4 regions of the Halomonas sp. HG01 genome follow, and region 1 is predicted to be linked to each of the others. Evidence: predicted binding sites of a transcription regulator. Region 1 holds the regulator's gene; each other region holds the start of a gene.
What was found. Region 1 encodes sigma-54, which starts transcription at its own class of promoters, with help from an activator protein. Its sites were predicted from a motif close to TGGCACNNNNNTTGCTNT; they were not measured.

Region 1 (4,120 bases):
GGCAAGACGCCGGGACAGTCGCTCGGCCAGGTAGGTGGAGCGGTGCTGGCCGCCGGTGCAGCCGATCGCCACGGTCAGGTAGCTGCGCTGGCTGGCGCGGTAGCGGGGCAGCCAGCGTTCGATCCAGGCCAGGATGTCGTCGGCCATCTCGTCGACCACCGGGTAGCCCTCGAGGAAGGCGATCACGCTGTCGTCGCGGCCGGTGGCATCACGCAGCCGCGGGTCCCAGTAGGGGTTGGGCAGGCAGCGGGCGTCGAACACGATATCGGCGTCCAGGGGCACGCCGCGCTTGAAGCCGAACGACTCGAGGGTCAGCGTCAGCCCTTCGCGGCGATGCCCGGCGACCTGGTCGGTGATGCGGCCACGCAGGTCATGCACCGAGAGCCGCGAGGTATCGATCAGCAGATCGGCGAGGTCGCGGATCTCCGACAGGGCGTCTTCCTCGCGATCGATCGCCTCGGCCAGGGTCATTTCGGTATCGCGGGTCAGGGGGTGTCGGCGCCGGGTCGCGGAGTAGCGCTCCAGCAGGATGCGTGCATCGGTGGTCAGGTAGATCACCTGGCACTGGATGTCGCGGGCACGCACGTCCTCGAGCAGCGTCGGGAAGCGTTCCAGGGCATGGGGCAGGTTGCGGGCGTCGATGCTGACCGCGACGGCGCTGCGCAGGGACTGGCCGCTGCGCAGCTCGTCGACCAGCGGTCCGAGGAGCATCGCCGGGAGGTTGTCGATGGCGTAGTAGCCGAGGTCCTCGAGGGCCTGCAGGGCGATCGACTTGCCGGAGCCGGAGCGTCCGCTGATGATGACGAGCTGCATGACGGATCGGGTCTCCTGGTCGGGGGCGGCCCTCAGCTGCGTCCGCTGGCGGCCGGTGCCTGTCGTCGGATGGCGTCGAGGAGGCTGTCGTGCAGCTCGCGCTGGCTGCCGGCCCGACGCAGGGCGCTGCGGGTCGCGGCGTCGTTCATCACGCCGGCGACCTGGCCGAGCAGGGCGAGATGCGCGTCGTCGGCTTCCTCGGGGACCAGCGGCACGAACACCAGGTCGACGGGTTCACCGTCGATGGCGTCGAAGTCGACCGGTTCGTCGAGCTTGAGAAAGCCGGCGATAGGGGCCTTGCAGTGAGGGTTGCGGGAATGGGGGATGGCGACCCCGTGCCCGATGCCGGTGCTGCCCAGGCGCTCCCGCCCGATCAGCCGGCTGAAGACCTCCTGGCTGTCGAGGCTGGGAATGTTCTGGGCGATGAAGGTGCTGAAGAACTCCAGCACCCGTTTCTTGCTCCCCCCGGGCACACCGAAGAGGGTGCGCTCGGGGGGCAGGATGGCTTCGAGTGACATGACTCAGCGGACGCTTGCGGCGCCCTGGGCGCGGGCCTGAGTCTTTTCCTTGTGCTTGACGAGCTGGCGGTCCAGCTTGTCGGCAAGGGCGTCGATGGCGGCGTACATGTCGGCGTCCATCGCTTCGGCGTGCAGATCGGCACCGGCGGCGTGCAGCGTGCAGGCGGCCTGTTGGCGTTCCTTCTCGACGGAGAGCGTCACCTGAACGGTGGTGATGTTGTCGTAATGGCGTTCCAGGCGGGAGAGTTTCTCCTGCACGTAGTCACGCAGGGGCTCGGTCAATTCCACGTGATGGCCGGTGAGGTTGACTTGCATGACACGCTCCTTGCTCCTTGGGTGGTGACTCGATTGTAACCCTTTTTGGTGCCTTGCAAACCCCCCGTGCCAGACGCGTTTTCATACTCTGGAACCCCCCCGTCGGGAGGGCCTCAGCCGAGGCGCTTGCGCTGGCTGGAGGAGGGGATGTGCATCGCTTCGCGATACTTGGCGACGGTGCGTCGGGCCACCTCGATGCCCTCCTCGGCGAGTAGGGTGACCAGCTTGCTGTCGGACAGCGGCTTGCGCGGCGGTTCGCCCTCGATCAGCTTGCGGATGCGGGCGCGGATCGCGGTGCTGGAGTGGGCATCCTCGCCGTCGCCGACCTGGCTCGAGAAGAAGTACTTGAGCTCGAAGACGCCGCGGGGGGTGTGGATGAACTTCTGGGTCGTGACCCGAGAGATGGTCGACTCGTGCATCTCCACCGTCTGGGCGATGTCGGCCAGGATCAGCGGCTTCATGGCCTCTTCGCCGTGCTCGAGGAACTCGATCTGGCGGGTCATCACCTCGTGGCCGACGCGCAGCAGGGTGTCGTTGCGGCTGGCCAGGCTCTTGATCAGCCAGCGCGCCTCCTGCAGGTGGTCCTTGAGGAACTGGTTGTCGTCGCTCTTGTCGGCGCGCTTGATCAGCGCCGCGTAGTCGGGCTGGATGCGCAGCCGCGGCATCGCCTCGGGGTTGAGCTCGACGCGCCAGCCCTGGGGCGTGTAGCGGGCGATCAGGTCGGGAATCACGTAGTCGCTGTCGCCGCTGGCGAATTCGCTGCCCGGGCGCGGGTCGAGGCCGCGGATCAGGCCGATGACCTCGTCGAGGGTCTCGTCGTCGAGCCCCAGACGCCGCTTGAGCAGCCGCCGGTCGTTGCCGGCCAGGGCCTCGAGGAACTGGCGTACCAGGCGGCGCGCCTGGGGCAGCAGCGGGGTGTCGTCGGTCAGGGTGGCCAGCTGCAGCAGCAGGCACTCGCGCAGATCGCGGGCGAACACGCCGGTGGGCTCGAACTGCTGCAGGCGCAGCAGCACCGCTTCGACCTCGCGGGTAGCGAGCCCGTCGAGGCCCTGGGCGCGCAGGCCGTCGCGCAGCTCGTCGAGCGGTTGATCCAGATAGCCGTCCGGCGTCACGGCATCGATCAGGCTCTCGGCGATGCGGGTCTCGCGTTCGTCGAGCTCGCTCATGGCCAGCTGCCAGACGAGGTGGCTCTGCAGGCTCTGGCCGGCGGCCTGGCGCTCGAAGTCGGGAGCCTCGCCGCTGCCGCCGGCGTCCTGGAAGGTGTCCGACCAGTCGCTGTCGACGCTGAGTTCTTCCGGAATCTCGTCGGACCAGTCGTCGTCCGGCGTCTCCCCGGCGGCCTGCTCGCCGAAGTCGTCCTCCAGCTCCAGCATGGGATTGGCTTCCAGGGCCTGTTGGATCTCCTGGCGCAGATCAAGGGTCGAGAGCTGCAGCAGGCCGATGGCCTGCTGCAGCTGGGGCGTCATGGTCAGCTGGGTGCCGACACGCAGTTGGAGGGATGCCTTCATGGCCATGGCAAGCGTTCCGGTCCTGCGGCAAAGAGGCCTTCCACCCTAGTGTGGGTGTGCCCGCCGTGCAAGCCTTTGCTCAGCAATTAGCATGCCAATGGCAATTGCCATGCCTGTCTGTGCATGGCGACAATATATCAGTGACTTGCGAAGCCAATAGGCTCAGAGTCGGAAGTCCTGGCCCAGGTAGACGTCGCGTACCCGCTGGTTGGCGAGGATGGCCTCGGCGTCGCCTTCGGCGATGATCTGGCCGTCGCCGACGATGTAGGCGCCGTCGCAGATGTCCAGCGTCTCGCGCACGTTGTGGTCGGTGATCAGCACGCCGATCTCGCGGGCCTTGAGCTGGCGGATGATGCCCTTGATGTCGCCTACCGAGATCGGGTCGACGCCGGCGAAGGGCTCGTCGAGCAGGATGAAATCGGGTTCGGTGGCCAGCGCCCGGGCGATCTCGACCCGCCGGCGCTCGCCGCCGGACAGGCTCATGCCCAGGTTGTCGCGGATGTGGGTGATGTGGAACTCCTCCAGCAGTGCCTCCAGGCGCGCCTTGCGGCCGGCACGGTCGAGGTCACGGCGGGTCTCGAGAATGGCCATGATGTTGTCGGCCACCGACAGCTTGCGGAAGATCGAGGCTTCCTGGGGCAGGTAGCCGATGCCGGCCTGGGCGCGTTGGTGCATGGCGGCGCCGGAGAGGTCGCGGTCGTCGATGACGACGCGGCCGGCGTCGGCCCGGACCAGGCCGACGATCATGTAGAAGGAGGTGGTCTTGCCGGCGCCGTTGGGGCCCAGCAGGCCGACGATGCGGCCCTGCTGGATCTCCAGGCTGATGTCGTGAACGACGCGACGGCGCTTGTAGCTCTTGGCGAGGTTCTGGGCACTCAGGGTCTTCATGGGCCGTCCTGCTGTTCCGGCTCCAGGGTCATGCGCACGCGCTGGCGCTCGCCGATGCCCTCGGCGTCGGAGCGGGCC
Region 2 (4,120 bases), 1.1 Mb from region 1:
CCTTGGCGGCCTCGGCCAGGAAGTGGCGCGCCAGCCGCGGGATGTCCTCGCGGCGGTCGGCGAGCTTGGGCAGGTGGATGCGGATGACGTTGAGGCGGTGGAACAGATCCTCGCGGAAGCGGCCGTCTTCGACCAGCCCCTCCAGGTTCTGGTGGGTGGCGGCGATGATGCGCACGTCGACCTTCACCGAGGTGTGGCCACCCACGCGGTAGAACTCGCCGTCGGCCAGCACCCGCAGCAGGCGGGTCTGGGTCTCGGCGGGCATGTCGCCGATCTCGTCGAGAAACAGGGTGCCGCCATCAGCCTGCTCGAAGCGCCCCTGGCGCTGGGCGGTGGCGCCGGTGAAGGCGCCCTTCTCGTGGCCGAACAGCTCGGACTCGATCAGGTCCCGGGGTATCGCCGCCATGTTCAGGGCGATGAACGGCTTGCCGGCCCGCGGGCTGTGTTGATGCAGCGCCTGGGCGACGCGCTCCTTGCCGGTGCCGGACTCGCCGTTGATCAGCACCGTAATGTGCGACTGCGACAGCCGACCGATGGCGCGGAACACCTCCTGCATGGCCGGCGCCTCGCCGATGATCTCGGCGTCCAGCCCCTCGGGGGCGTGCACCGGGCGCTGGCGCTCGCGGGCATGGGCCACGGCGCGGCGCACCAGCGCCAGGGCCTCGTCGACGTCGAACGGCTTGGGCAGGTACTCGAAGGCACCGCCCTGATAGGAGGCCACCGCGCTGTCGAGGTCGGAATGGGCGGTCATCACGATCACCGGCAGCTCCGGATGCGCCTCGCGCACCTTCGCCATCAGGTCCAGGCCGTCCAGGCCCGGCATGCGGATGTCGGTGACCAGCACGTCGGGCGGATCCTCGAGCAGCCGCTCGAGGATCCGGTCGGCACGCTCGACGCTCTCGACCTCGAGGTCGGGCTGGGCCAGAGCGCGCTCCAGCACCCAGCGAATGGCGCGATCGTCATCGACGATCATGACGCGTGCGGCTTCAGTCATGGGATGTCTCCAGCGGTATCAGCAGTCGGAATTCGGTCTGGCCCGGCCGGGAGTCGCATTCGATCAGCCCCTGGTGGCGGTGCAGGACCGACTGGGCGATCGACAGCCCCAGGCCGCTGCCCTCGGCGCGGCCGGACACCATGGGGTAGAACAGCGTCTCCTTGAGCTCCTCGGGGATGCCGGGACCGTTGTCGATGAGGCTCACCTGGCAGACCAGGCGATGGCGCTCGGCGCCGAGGGTGAACTGGCGACGCGCGCGGGTCTTCAGCACCAGGGTGGGACCCTCGATGCCGGCCTCGGTCATCGCCTGCACGGCGTTGCGTGCCACGTTGAGGATGGCCTGGATCAGCTGGGATTCGTCGCCCATCAGATCCGGCAGGCTGGGATCGTAGTCGCGAGTGAAGGTCACTTCGGGGTGTTCCACCGACACCAGGGCCCGGACCCGCTCCAGTACCTTGTGGATGTTGAGCGGCTCGGGACGATTGAGCCGATGGGGGCCGAGCATGGCATCCACCAGGTCGCGCAACCGATCGACCTCCTCGACGATGATGCGGGTGAACTCGGTGAGCTGGGAGTCGCCCAGGTCGCGCTCCAGCAGCTGGGCGGCGCCGCGGATGCCGCCCAGCGGATTCTTGACCTCATGGGCGAGCCCCCGCGCCAGCACCTTGATGGTCTCCTGGCGGGTCTGCAGCGCCTCCTCGCGTGAGATGCGCAGCAGCCGGTCGCGGGGCTCCAGCTCCATCAGCAGCTCGTCCGCCGACAGCGGCGTGACGGTGTAGTCCACCGTCAGCGCGTCGCCGGTGGGCAGGGTCAGGCGCGCCTCGCGCTGGGTGTAGGGATGGAACTCGTCGCGTGCCTTGGCCAGCAGTTCGCCGATATCGTCATCCGAGTTCACCAGCCCCGGCAGCGGCAGGCCGGTGACCCTCGAGCGGCTCAATGCCAGCAACGCCTCCGCCGCCGGATTCATCCAGCGCAGCTGCAGCCGGCCATCCAGCAGCAGCACGGCGGTGGTGAGGTGTTCCATCAGGCGTTGATACATGAAGGCATTCCCGTTGGTGCATTCCGGCGGCGAAACGATGCGGCGCCTCCCTCATGTGCTGCAAGAAGCGCGCCACTTTGGGGAAGACGGCATGGCGTCGCCTCCCGGCTGATCCGACATGGGGATCATGCACCATGGTAGTGCACCACGCTGGTGCACGCACTGCGAGGCAGCGCTCACTCCGGCTCGAGCGGCTTCCTGAAGTGCGCTCGCGGGGCGTGATGCGCTCGCCATGCTTCATGGTCGTGCCGACGGCGATCGCTTCCGGGCGGACGATCGCCGCGCAGCGCCTCGGCATGGCGGAAGGCGCTGCCCTCGCTCACCCGGTCGGCGTGATCGAAGGCATCGAAGTGCCCGTCGTCACGCGCCGGCGGTGGGATACAGGGCCTCGGGGAGCCATCCGGACACAGCGGTCGATGCGGCCGGCGAGGGGGCAGCTAATGGTTGGCGGGATTGTTGGGATTGCTCGGCAGATTGACGCTGGCCCGCTGAACGTAGAGCGTCAGCGGCGAGGTGCGGTGGCGCACCGCGCCGGAGGCGTCGAGCAGCTCGGCCTGCACCCGGTGCTCACCGCGGTTGAGATTGGAGAGCAGGAAGGTGTCGGTGTGCATGGCGGACTGACTGACCTGGCCGTCCACCAGCAGCCGCACGCGATGGTCGTCGCGCAGGTCGGGGCGGATGGCGAGCTGCACCTGAACGTTGCCCGCGGCCCCGGTAGGCAGGGTCGTCTGCTGCTCGGGGGAGGCGATCGCGAAGACGTCGTAGGGCATGAAGGGCTGGCCAGGCTCGCCGTAGCGCGTGGTGCTCTCGGGCCGACCGGACGAGGCGCTCGACAGCGGCTGCACCGGCCGCGACGGCACCACGGTGAGCGGATCGAGCTCCACCGCCTCGCCGCCGCGCCCGGGGTCGTCGGTGAAGACGACGTTGCCCTGGGCATCGGTGGTGCGATAGATGGTCTGCGCGACGGCCGGCAGGCTCATCGCCAGGCCCAGCGCCAGTGTCATGACAACCTTGTGCATGCGTCTCTCCCGAGCTCCGTGACGGTCCCGTGCGGCGCGCCGTGCGCCTGCCATCGTCCTGCTCCAAGCCTAGCCCACCGTCGACCCGGAACGGAATCCACGTTCGCGCCCCGGGTGAAGAAGAGTAGGATGAGGCGGCGACACCAACAGCCAAGGAGCGACGGGCATGGAGGCATGGGAGAAGGTGGTCTTGCTGACCCTGGTGGCCGGCATGGCGATGCCGTTGGGGGGCTGGGTCGCCCAGGTGGAACGCCTCGGGCCGAACTGGCTGGAGAACGAGCTGCGCCACGGCATCATCGCCTTCGGCGGCGGCGCCCTGCTCTCGGCGGTGGCCCTGGTGCTGGTGCCCAACAGCCTAGAGGCGCTGGCCCCGGGGCCGGCCATGCTCTGGTTCCTCGCCGGCGGCCTGGCCTTCATGGGCATCGACATCCTGCTCGACCGCAACGGCACCTCCGCCAGCCAGCTGACGGCCATGCTCTCCGACTTCCTGCCCGAAGCCCTGGCTCTGGGGGCCGCCTTCACCTATGGCGGCGGCAGCGGCGTGCTGCTGGCCCTGCTGATGACGCTGCAGAACCTGCCGGAAGGCTTCAACGCCTATCGCGAGCTGCGCGAGACCACCCACTACTCGGCCCGGCGCCTGCTGACGCTGTTCTTCGCCATGGCCTGGCTGGGCCCGCTGGCGGGGCTGGGCGGGCTCTGGTGGCTGGGCGACTACCCCACCCCGGTGGCCGCGATCATGCTGTTCGCCGCCGGCGGCATCCTCTACTCGGTGTTTCAGGACCTGGCCCCCCAGGCCCGCCTCGAACGCCACTGGGGGCCGCCGCTGGGCGCAGTGCTCGGCTTCGCCATGGGCATCGTCGGTCACATGCTGATCCACTGATGGCCATGACGGGGTCAGCCCGCGGCATCGAGACACGCAAAAGAAAGACGCACAAAAAAGGCACGCCCTCGGGCGTGCCTTTCGCGTGCTGGAGCGCGGCGCCAGGCGCCGCGCGGCATCAGCAGCTGTAGTACATGTCGAACTCGACCGGATGCGTGGTCATGCGCAGGCGCTCGACGTCCTCTTCC
Region 3 (4,120 bases), 1.4 Mb from region 1:
CCGCCGCGTCGCCCACCCGGTTGCGCAGCAGCGCGCCGTCGGCGGTCTCCAGCGCCACGTCGGTCCCCGAGCCCATGGCCACGCCCACCTGGGCGCTGGCCAGCGCCGGGGCGTCGTTGATGCCGTCACCGATCATCATCGTCCGCTCATGGCCGGCCAGCTCACGGATCGCCTCGACCTTGCCCTCCGGCATAAGCCCGGCGCGACGCTCGATGCCGAGGCGCCCGGCGATGGCCGCGGCGGTGCGATCGTTGTCGCCGGTCAGCATCACCGAGCGCACGCCCAGCGCCGACAGCGCCTGCACGCCGGCCTCGGCATCGGGCCGCGGCTCGTCGCGCAGGGCGATGGCCCCCAGCGCCACGCCGTCCTCGACCGCCACGATCACCGTCTTGCCCTCGGCCTCGAGTTCCTCGATTCGCGCGGCCAGCGCCTCGGCCAGCGTGCCGCGATCGGCCACGTGGCGCGGCGCGCCGACGAAGGCCCGGCGACCCTCGATCAGCGCCTCGACGCCCTGCCCGGGCACCGCCCGGGCCTCGCTGACCCTTGAGGCCGCGACCTGCTGCGCCTCCGCATGGGCGACCACCGCCTGCGCCAGCGGATGGCTGGCGTCGCGCTCCAGGCCCGCGGCCAGGGCGATCACGTCCTGCGCGGCCACGGCGTCGCTTGCCGGCACCACATCGGTCACCCGCGGCCGGCCCTCGGTCAGGGTGCCGGTCTTGTCGAAGGCGACCGCCTCGGTGCGGGCGGCGGCTTCGATCACCGCACCGCCCTTGAGCAACAGCCCGTGCCGGGCGCCGCTGGAGAGCGACGAGGCGATCGATGCCGGCACCGAGATCACCAGCGCGCAGGGGCAACCGATCAGCAGCAGCGCCAGGCCGCGATAGGTCCACTCGCCCCATTCGCCGCCCAACGCCAGCGGCGGCACCACCGCGACCAGCACCGCCAGGCCGACCACCGCCGGCATGTAGACGCGGCTGAAGCGGTCGATGAAGCGCTCGGTGGGCGCCCGCGCCTCCTGGGCTTCCTCCACCAGCCGGATGATGCGTGCGATGGTGTTGTCCTCGGGCGACCGGGCCACGCGCAGCCGCAGCACGCCGTCATGGTTGATCGAGCCGGCGAACACCTCGTCGCCCTCGCCCCGGTCCCGCGGCACCGACTCGCCGGTCACCGGCGACTCATCGATCGACGAGCGGCCCTCGAGGATGGTGGCGTCGGCGGGGATGCGGTCGCCGGGGCGCACCACCACCACCTGGCCGACCGCCAGATGTGCCACATCCACCGTGCGCGTCTCGCCGGGGGCGACTTCCAGGCGTGCCTCGCGTGGCACCAGATCGGCCAGCGCGCGGATGCCCGAGCGGGCCCGGTCCGCGGCCACGCCCTCGAGGATCTCGCCGATAGCGAACAGCAGCACCACCATGGCCGCCTCCTCGGCGGCGCCGATGATCAGCGCACCGCCGGCGGCCAGGGTCATCAGCATCTCGATGGTGAACGGCATGCCGACCCGCGCCGCACTCACCGCACGGCGAGCGACCGGCGCCAGTCCGATCAGGCAGGCCGCCAGGAAGGCCCAGTGGGCCACCTCCGTTCCGACGGTGAAGCGCAGCAGCGTGGCCACGCCGAGCGCCACCCCGGTGGCCAGCACCAGCCGCCCCTTGGCGGTGGCATGCCAGCGCCGGGGCGAGGCGTCATCACCCCGACGGAAATGATCGGCATGATCGCGCCCGGCACAGCAGCCGGCGCCCGAAGGCGCCTCGGCATCGTCCTGCGCCGACTGGCGCCGAACGCCATAGCCCAACCGCTCGACCAGCGACGCCACGTCCTCGGGCGCCGTGCGGCCGGTATCCAGATCGAGGGCCAGCGAGCCCTGCATGACCGAGACCTTCACGTCAGCCACGCCATCCAGACGCTCCAGCGCGCCGCGGATCTTGCCGGCGCAGCTCGGACAGTCCATGCCTTCCACGCGCCACTGGTGTCGCTGGAGTGCACCCTTTTCGGCTTCCTGCGCGGCGTCTTGCGCCATCCTGACCTCCTCGGGGCTCGTCATCGAAACATGGCATCAGCCTAGAGCCTCTAGCCGCTATAGACTCAAGCGGTGATGACGCCGGGCACGACACCGCCAGCATGGACAGCTGGCACGCGGCCTGCATGCTTAAGGAAACCCCCAACGAGAGGCGATCGCCATGCCGGCACCCTCCCTTTCGACGCCACTTGGCGCCGAGGCCTTCCATGAGCGCGCCCATCGCCACCTGACGATGCTCTACGGCCCCCGCGCCGACGAGGTGCTGCGCCGGCTGTTCACCCTGCTGGCGCATCAGGCCCCCATGACGCCCCCGGATGGTGAGGCACCGCCCGCCCGTCCGCTGTGGAGTGAACGCGACCAGTGGCTGATCGCCTACGGCGACAGCCTGGTCGACGGCGAGCAGCCACCGCTCGACGTCCTCGACGACTTCGTCGCCGGCCGCCTCGGAGAGACCTTCAGCGGCGTGCACCTGCTGCCCTTCTTCCCCTGGAGCAGCGACGATGGCTTCTCGGTCATCCACTACCGCGAGGTCGATCCCAAACTCGGCGACTGGCCCCAGGTCCGCCGCCTTTCCCGTCGCTTCGATCTGGGGGTCGACCTGGTGCTCAACCACGTCTCACGGGAATCGCTGTGGTTCGCCGACTATCTCGGCGGCAACCAGCCCGGCCGCGACTACTTCATCGAGATGGATCCCGAGACCGACCTCTCGGCGGTGGTGCGGCCACGCAGCTCGCCGCTGCTGGTCAAGGTGCCGACCCGCCGCGGGCCCCGTCACCTGTGGGCGACCTTCTCCGAGGATCAGATCGACCTGAACTTCGCCAACCCCGACGTGCTGCTGGAGTTCGTCGGTATCCTGCTGTTCTACCTCTGCCAGGGCGCGCGAGTGATCCGCCTGGATGCCATCGCCTACCTGTGGAAGAAGGTCGGCACCTCCTGCATCCACCTGCCCGAGACCCACGAGGTCGTGCGGCTGCTGCGCGCCATCGCCGATCACGTGGCGCCGGGCACGCTGATCCTCACCGAGACCAACGTGCCGCACCGCGAGAACATCAGCTACTTCGGTCTTGAGAGGCTCGAAAAGGACGGCACGCCGCCGGACGAGGCGCACCTGGTCTATCAGTTCCCGCTGCCGCCGCTGCTGCTGCACACCTTTACCAGCGGCGAGGCCGGCACCCTGGCGGCCTGGCTGCGCAGCCTGCCCGCACTGCCCCCGGGCTGCAGCTTTCTCAACTTCACCGCCAGCCACGACGGCATCGGCGTGCGCCCGCTGGAGGGCTGGCTGCCCCACCACGAGGTCGACGCGCTGCTCGAGCTGATGCACCGCTTCGGCGGCTTCGTCAGCATGCGCACCAAGGACGATGGCGAGGACTCGCCCTACGAGATCAACATCACCTGGTTCGACGCCATGAAGGGCACGAGACGCGGCGCGGACCCCTGGCAGATGCCGCGTTTCCTGTGCAGCCAGCAGCTGATGCTCGGCCTCAAGGGCATCCCGGCGCTGTATCTGCACGCGCTGACCGGCACCCTCAACGACATCGAAGGCATGGAACGCAGCGGCCGGCTGCGCTCGATCAATCGCCACCGCTGGGACCGTGGTGCCCTGGAGCGGCTGCTCGACAGCCCGCACACCTCGACCCACCAGGCTTTCACGGCGCTGACGCGGCTGCTCGAGGTCCGCCGCGACGAGCCCTGCTTCCACCCGGATGTGCCGCAGCGGGTGATCGAGACGCCGGCGTCGCTGCTGGTCGTCGAGCGCGGCCCGCTGGACGACGGGCGCCGCCTGCTGGCGATCCACAACGTCACCGACCGCCCCCAGCCGCTGGCGCTGGAGGATCTGAACAAGGGCGTGTGGCGGAACCGGCTCGACGGCGAGATCTGGCAGGCGGAACATAGCCTGCCGCCCTACGGCGCCCTGTGGCTGGTACATCAGCCATAAGCTGGCAGACAGCGCAAAGAACACCGCCCCCATGGCAAGCCAATGGGGGTGGTTCTTCTTCCAGCTTCCAGGCGCGAAGCGCCGCTCTTCAAGCTTCCGGCTACCGACCTCAGTCCGGGGCGTTATCGGCTTCCACCACCTCGGCCATGCGCGGCAACAGGTCG
Region 4 (4,120 bases), 1.5 Mb from region 1:
CTCGGCGACGCGGGTCAGGGCGGCGGCGTCGTCCAGATCGCGAAAGGCGTGGACGCCGTCGAGCTCAAGGCCGTCGACCGGCGGCAGAGCGGGGGTGGAGCCGGTGGCCAGCACCAGGCGGTCGTAGGCGATCTCGCGGCCGCCGGCGGTGGTCAGGCGGCGCGCGGCGCGGTCGATGCGCTCGACCCGCTCGCCGAGCACCAGCTCGACGCCGTGCTCGGCGTACCAGTCGGCGTCGCGCAGAGTCAGCGCCTCGCGTTCCATCTCGCCGGCCAGCAGCGGCGACAGCAGGATGCGGTTGTAGGCGGGGCAGGCCTCCGCGCCGATCAGGGTGATGCGGCGCGGCGCGCTCTCGCGCTGGACCAGCGCCTCGACCAGCCGCTGGCCGGCCATGCCGCTGCCGACGATCACCAGGTGATCGATGGTCGGCGGCCCCTCGTCGCGCGACGGGGCATCGGGTGTCGGGTCATCGGAGTGCATCACGGACTCCCTCCATAAACGCAGAAGACGCCTCGACGCTCCCCGGCATTGGGGAGCGTGGAGACGTCTTCGTCTGATACTTCGAGGTGCGATCGCCGTTGACCGCCGGGGGCCTGGGCCCGCCGTTCTGACCTGTTCCTATCAAGGATCGGGCCAGTCGCCAGTAAAGAACTGCAATGTCAGTGAGTTGGGTGAAATCTCCCGGGCGATGGCCGGCGCGGGACGGATGAAGTCGCGGTCGTCATGCACGCTCCTGGTGCGTCGCGGCATCGATATGCACGGGGCTGTAGCAGGTCTCGACCGCGGCACGGTCGAGCGGCTCGCCGAGCTGGCGGGCCAGATGCTCCACCACCCGGGCCAGCTCGTCGGCCCCGGGGCGCAGCCCGGTGAGGCGCTGCTCGATCGGCGGCTCGTCCAGCGGCAGCGTCGGCAGATGATCCATGGCGCGGTCCAGGTAGGGCGGCAGGGCCAGCCAGTCGCGCGCCAGGCGCCGGTGCTCGGGCGCCTCGGTCAGCCAGCCGGCGGCGGCGATCAGGGCGCGGATCAGGGCCGCGAGGGTGGCCGGGTGGCGCTCGGCCCAGTCATGGGTCACGCCGAGCACCTTCTCGGGATGGCCCGGCCACAGCGCGGCGCCGGTGGCGACGATGCGCCCGCCGCCGCGCTGTGCGGCCTGACTGCCCCAGGGCTCGCCGACGCAGAAGCCGTCGATGCGGCCCTGTTCGAGGGCTTCGACCATGCGCGACGGCGGCAGGGCGACCAGTTCGACGTCGGTGTCGGGGTCGAGGCCACCCAGGGCCAGCCAGTCGCGCAGCTGGTAGTGGTGGCTGGAGAAGGGATGCACCATGGCCAGCCGTGGGCGTGTGGTGCCGCGCCGGCGCAGCCGTTCGGCGAAGTCGCGGGCGTTGACGGCCGGATCCCGGCCGCCGGGGGAGTCGTCCAGGGGCGCGGCCATGCCCTCCGACCAGTAGGGGGACAGCACCAGCGTATTGCCGTGGCGGCCGAGTACCAGCGGCGCCAGGACGTCGCAGGGCGTGCCGGAGGCGCCGAGGCTCATGGCCAGCGGCAGCGGGGCCAGCAGCTGGGCACCGTCGAGCAGCCCGGCGGCGAGCTTGTCGCGCAGGGTCGACCAGGCGCTCTCCCGCGACAGCGTGACCTCGAGCCCCTCGGCGGCGAAGAAGCCGCCTTCCCGGGCGACGATCGGCAGGGCGGCGTCCAGCAGTGGCACGATGCCCAGGGTCAGGCGGGAAAGCTCGGGGGCTTGGGACATGCTCATAGGCCTTTCTCCAGTCCTTCGAGGATATCGATCACGTTGCCGGCCACCTCGCCGATGCGCTGGCCCCGGTCCATGGCCAGCTTGCGCAGCGTCTGATAGGCCTGGGGCTCGTCGCAGTCCTGGTGCTTCATCAACATTCCCTTGGCCTTCTCGATGCGCTTGCGGTCGGCCAGCTGGGTGCGGGTGCGGTCGAGCTCCTGGCGCATCGACTGGAAGGCGTCGAAGCGGGCCACGGCGACCTCGAGGATCGCCCGGACCCGGGTCGGCACCAGGCCGTCGACGACGTAGGCGCTGACGCCGGCCTTGAGGGCGGCCTGCATGGAGTCGGGGTCGTGCTGGTCGGCGAAGAACACCACCGGCCGCGGGTTCTGGCGGTGCAGCTGCGACATGCTGTCGAGGGTGTCGCGGTCGGGGGATTCCATGTCGATGATCACCACGTCGGGGGCGTGGCGCTCGACCATGTCGTTGAGGCTGGCCGGGCTCTGCAGGTGGCAGATCACTTCGTGCCCCTCCTGGCCGAGGGCCTCCTCGACCATGGCGGCGCGGACGCTCTCGTCGTCGACCAGCAGGATTCGCAAGGGCTGGGGCATGGCATAGGGCTCGTGATGGCGGAAACGGTCAACCCTGGTCATGCAAGAGACGTTCCAGCATCTGCGTCGCCAATGCCCGGGCGGCGAGGCATCCGCGTTGTGTCGAATCCTGCACCATGAGGGCGCGGAGTGCGGTGGAAAACGCGGCAGTCTGGTGCAGGCGACGTCGATACCCCGGACGCGCCGGTCTGAGAAGCGGCGCTTTTCGTCCGTCTGGCACACCGATTGCTTCTATCGGGGAAAGAGACTCCCGGATCGCCATGGCGGCGATCCACGGCAACGACGCCCACCCCCGCGCTTACCCGGCGCGGCGGTGGGCGTCGTCGTTTCGGGACCTGCGATCGCGATCGAGGAGAGCACCATGCAACAGGCGCGCACCACTTGCCCCTACTGCGGCGTCGGCTGCGGCGTGACCGCCGACATCGAGGGCGGACGAATCACCGACGTGGAGGGCGACGGCGACCACCCGGCCAACCACGGGCGGTTGTGCGTCAAGGGGGCGGCGCTGGCCGAGACCCTGGGCGATCATGGCCGCCTGACGCGGCCACGGGTCGATGGCGTCGAGGTCGATTGGGACACCGCGCTCGATGCGGTGGCCAGCCGCCTCCAGGCCACCCGAGCATCCGCCGGCGATCACGCCGTGGCGGCCTATCTCTCCGGCCAGCTGCTGACCGAGGACTATTACGTCGCCAACAAGCTGTTCAAGGGCTTTCTCGGCACGCCGCACCTGGATACCAACTCGCGGCTGTGCATGGCTTCGTCGGTGGCCGCCTACAAGCGTTCGCTGGGCGCCGATGCCGTGCCGTGCAGCTACGAGGACCTGGAGGAGGCCGAGCTGGTGGTGCTGGTGGGCTCCAACCTGGCCTGGAACCACCCGGTGCTCTACCAGCGGCTGCGCACCGCCAAGAGCCGCAACCCGCTGATGCGGGTGGTGGTGATCGACCCGCGGGTCACCGACAGCTGCGAGATCGCCGACCTGTATCTGGGACTCAGGCCCGGCACTGATGCCCGGCTGTTCACCGGCCTGCTGGCGTGGATGGCCGACAAGGGCCGGCTCGACGACGTCTATCTGGTGCAGCATACCGCCGGGCTCGACGAGGCCCTGGCCGCGGCCCGCGAGGACGACGTGTCCATCTCAGCCATCGCCGCCGACTGCGACGTCGACGCCGAGCGCCTGGAGACCTTCTTCTACTGGTTCGCCAGCCAGCTGCACGTGGTGACCCTCTATTCCCAGGGCATCAACCAGTCGTCCAGCGGCACCGACAAGTGCCAGGCGATCATCAACTGCCACCTGGCCGGCGGCAAGATCGGCCTGCCCGGCGCCGGGCCCTTCTCGATCACCGGCCAGCCCAACGCCATGGGCGGCCGCGAGGTGGGCGGGCTGGCCAACCAGCTCGCCGCCCACATGGACTACGACTCGGTCGGCGCCCCCGACCGCGTGACGCGCTTCTGGGCCACCGAGCATCTGACGCCGAGCCTGCCCGAGGCGCCGGGGCACAAGGCGGTGGCGCTGTTCGAGGCCATCGAGCGCGGCGAGATCCAGGCGCTGTGGGTGATGGCCACCAATCCTGCGGTCAGCCTGCCCGACGCCAATCGGGTGCGGGCGGCGCTCGAGAAGTGCCCGCTGGTGATCGTCTCCGAATGCATGGCCGACACCGACCTGCTGCCCTATGCCGATATCGTGCTGCCGGCGTCGTCGTGGTCGGAGAAGGATGGCACCGTGACCAACTCCGAGCGGCGCATCTCGCGCCAGCGCGGCATGCTGCCGCCGCCCGGG

Region 2: glnL (nitrogen regulation protein NR(II)) is a predicted target of sigma-54. The motif match lies at 2,091-2,108, and genes of this name have one in related genera.
Region 3: UN84_RS12255 (sugar phosphorylase) is a predicted target of sigma-54. The motif match lies at 2,131-2,148, and genes of this name have one in related genera.
Region 4: UN84_RS12755 (nitrate reductase) is a predicted target of sigma-54. The motif match lies at 2,558-2,575, and genes of this name have one in related genera.

The regions. Positions count from the first base shown of each region.
Region 1 is NZ_CP022134.1:1,153,133-1,157,252, forward strand. It holds gene rapZ (RNase adapter RapZ) at 1-813, opposite strand, end outside; gene UN84_RS05355 (PTS sugar transporter subunit IIA) at 846-1,331, opposite strand; gene hpf (ribosome hibernation-promoting factor, HPF/YfiA family) at 1,335-1,646, opposite strand; gene UN84_RS05365 (RNA polymerase factor sigma-54) at 1,760-3,160, opposite strand; gene lptB (LPS export ABC transporter ATP-binding protein) at 3,317-4,042, opposite strand; gene lptA (lipopolysaccharide transport periplasmic protein LptA) at 4,039-4,120, opposite strand, start outside.
Region 2 is NZ_CP022134.1:15,555-19,674, reverse strand. It holds gene ntrC (nitrogen regulation protein NR(I)) at 1-994, opposite strand, end outside; gene glnL (nitrogen regulation protein NR(II)) at 987-2,033, opposite strand; gene UN84_RS00075 (DUF4124 domain-containing protein) at 2,471-3,052, opposite strand; gene UN84_RS00070 (ZIP family metal transporter) at 3,219-3,932, shown strand; gene glnA (glutamate--ammonia ligase) at 4,051-4,120, opposite strand, start outside.
Region 3 is NZ_CP022134.1:2,567,688-2,571,807, forward strand. It holds gene UN84_RS12250 (heavy metal translocating P-type ATPase) at 1-2,020, opposite strand, end outside; gene UN84_RS12255 (sugar phosphorylase) at 2,181-3,956, shown strand; gene UN84_RS12260 (glycosyl transferase) at 4,066-4,120, opposite strand, start outside.
Region 4 is NZ_CP022134.1:2,678,671-2,682,790, reverse strand. It holds gene UN84_RS12770 (NAD(P)/FAD-dependent oxidoreductase) at 1-480, opposite strand, end outside; gene UN84_RS12765 (CmpA/NrtA family ABC transporter substrate-binding protein) at 722-1,753, opposite strand; gene UN84_RS12760 (ANTAR domain-containing response regulator) at 1,750-2,385, opposite strand; gene UN84_RS12755 (nitrate reductase) at 2,705-4,120, shown strand, end outside.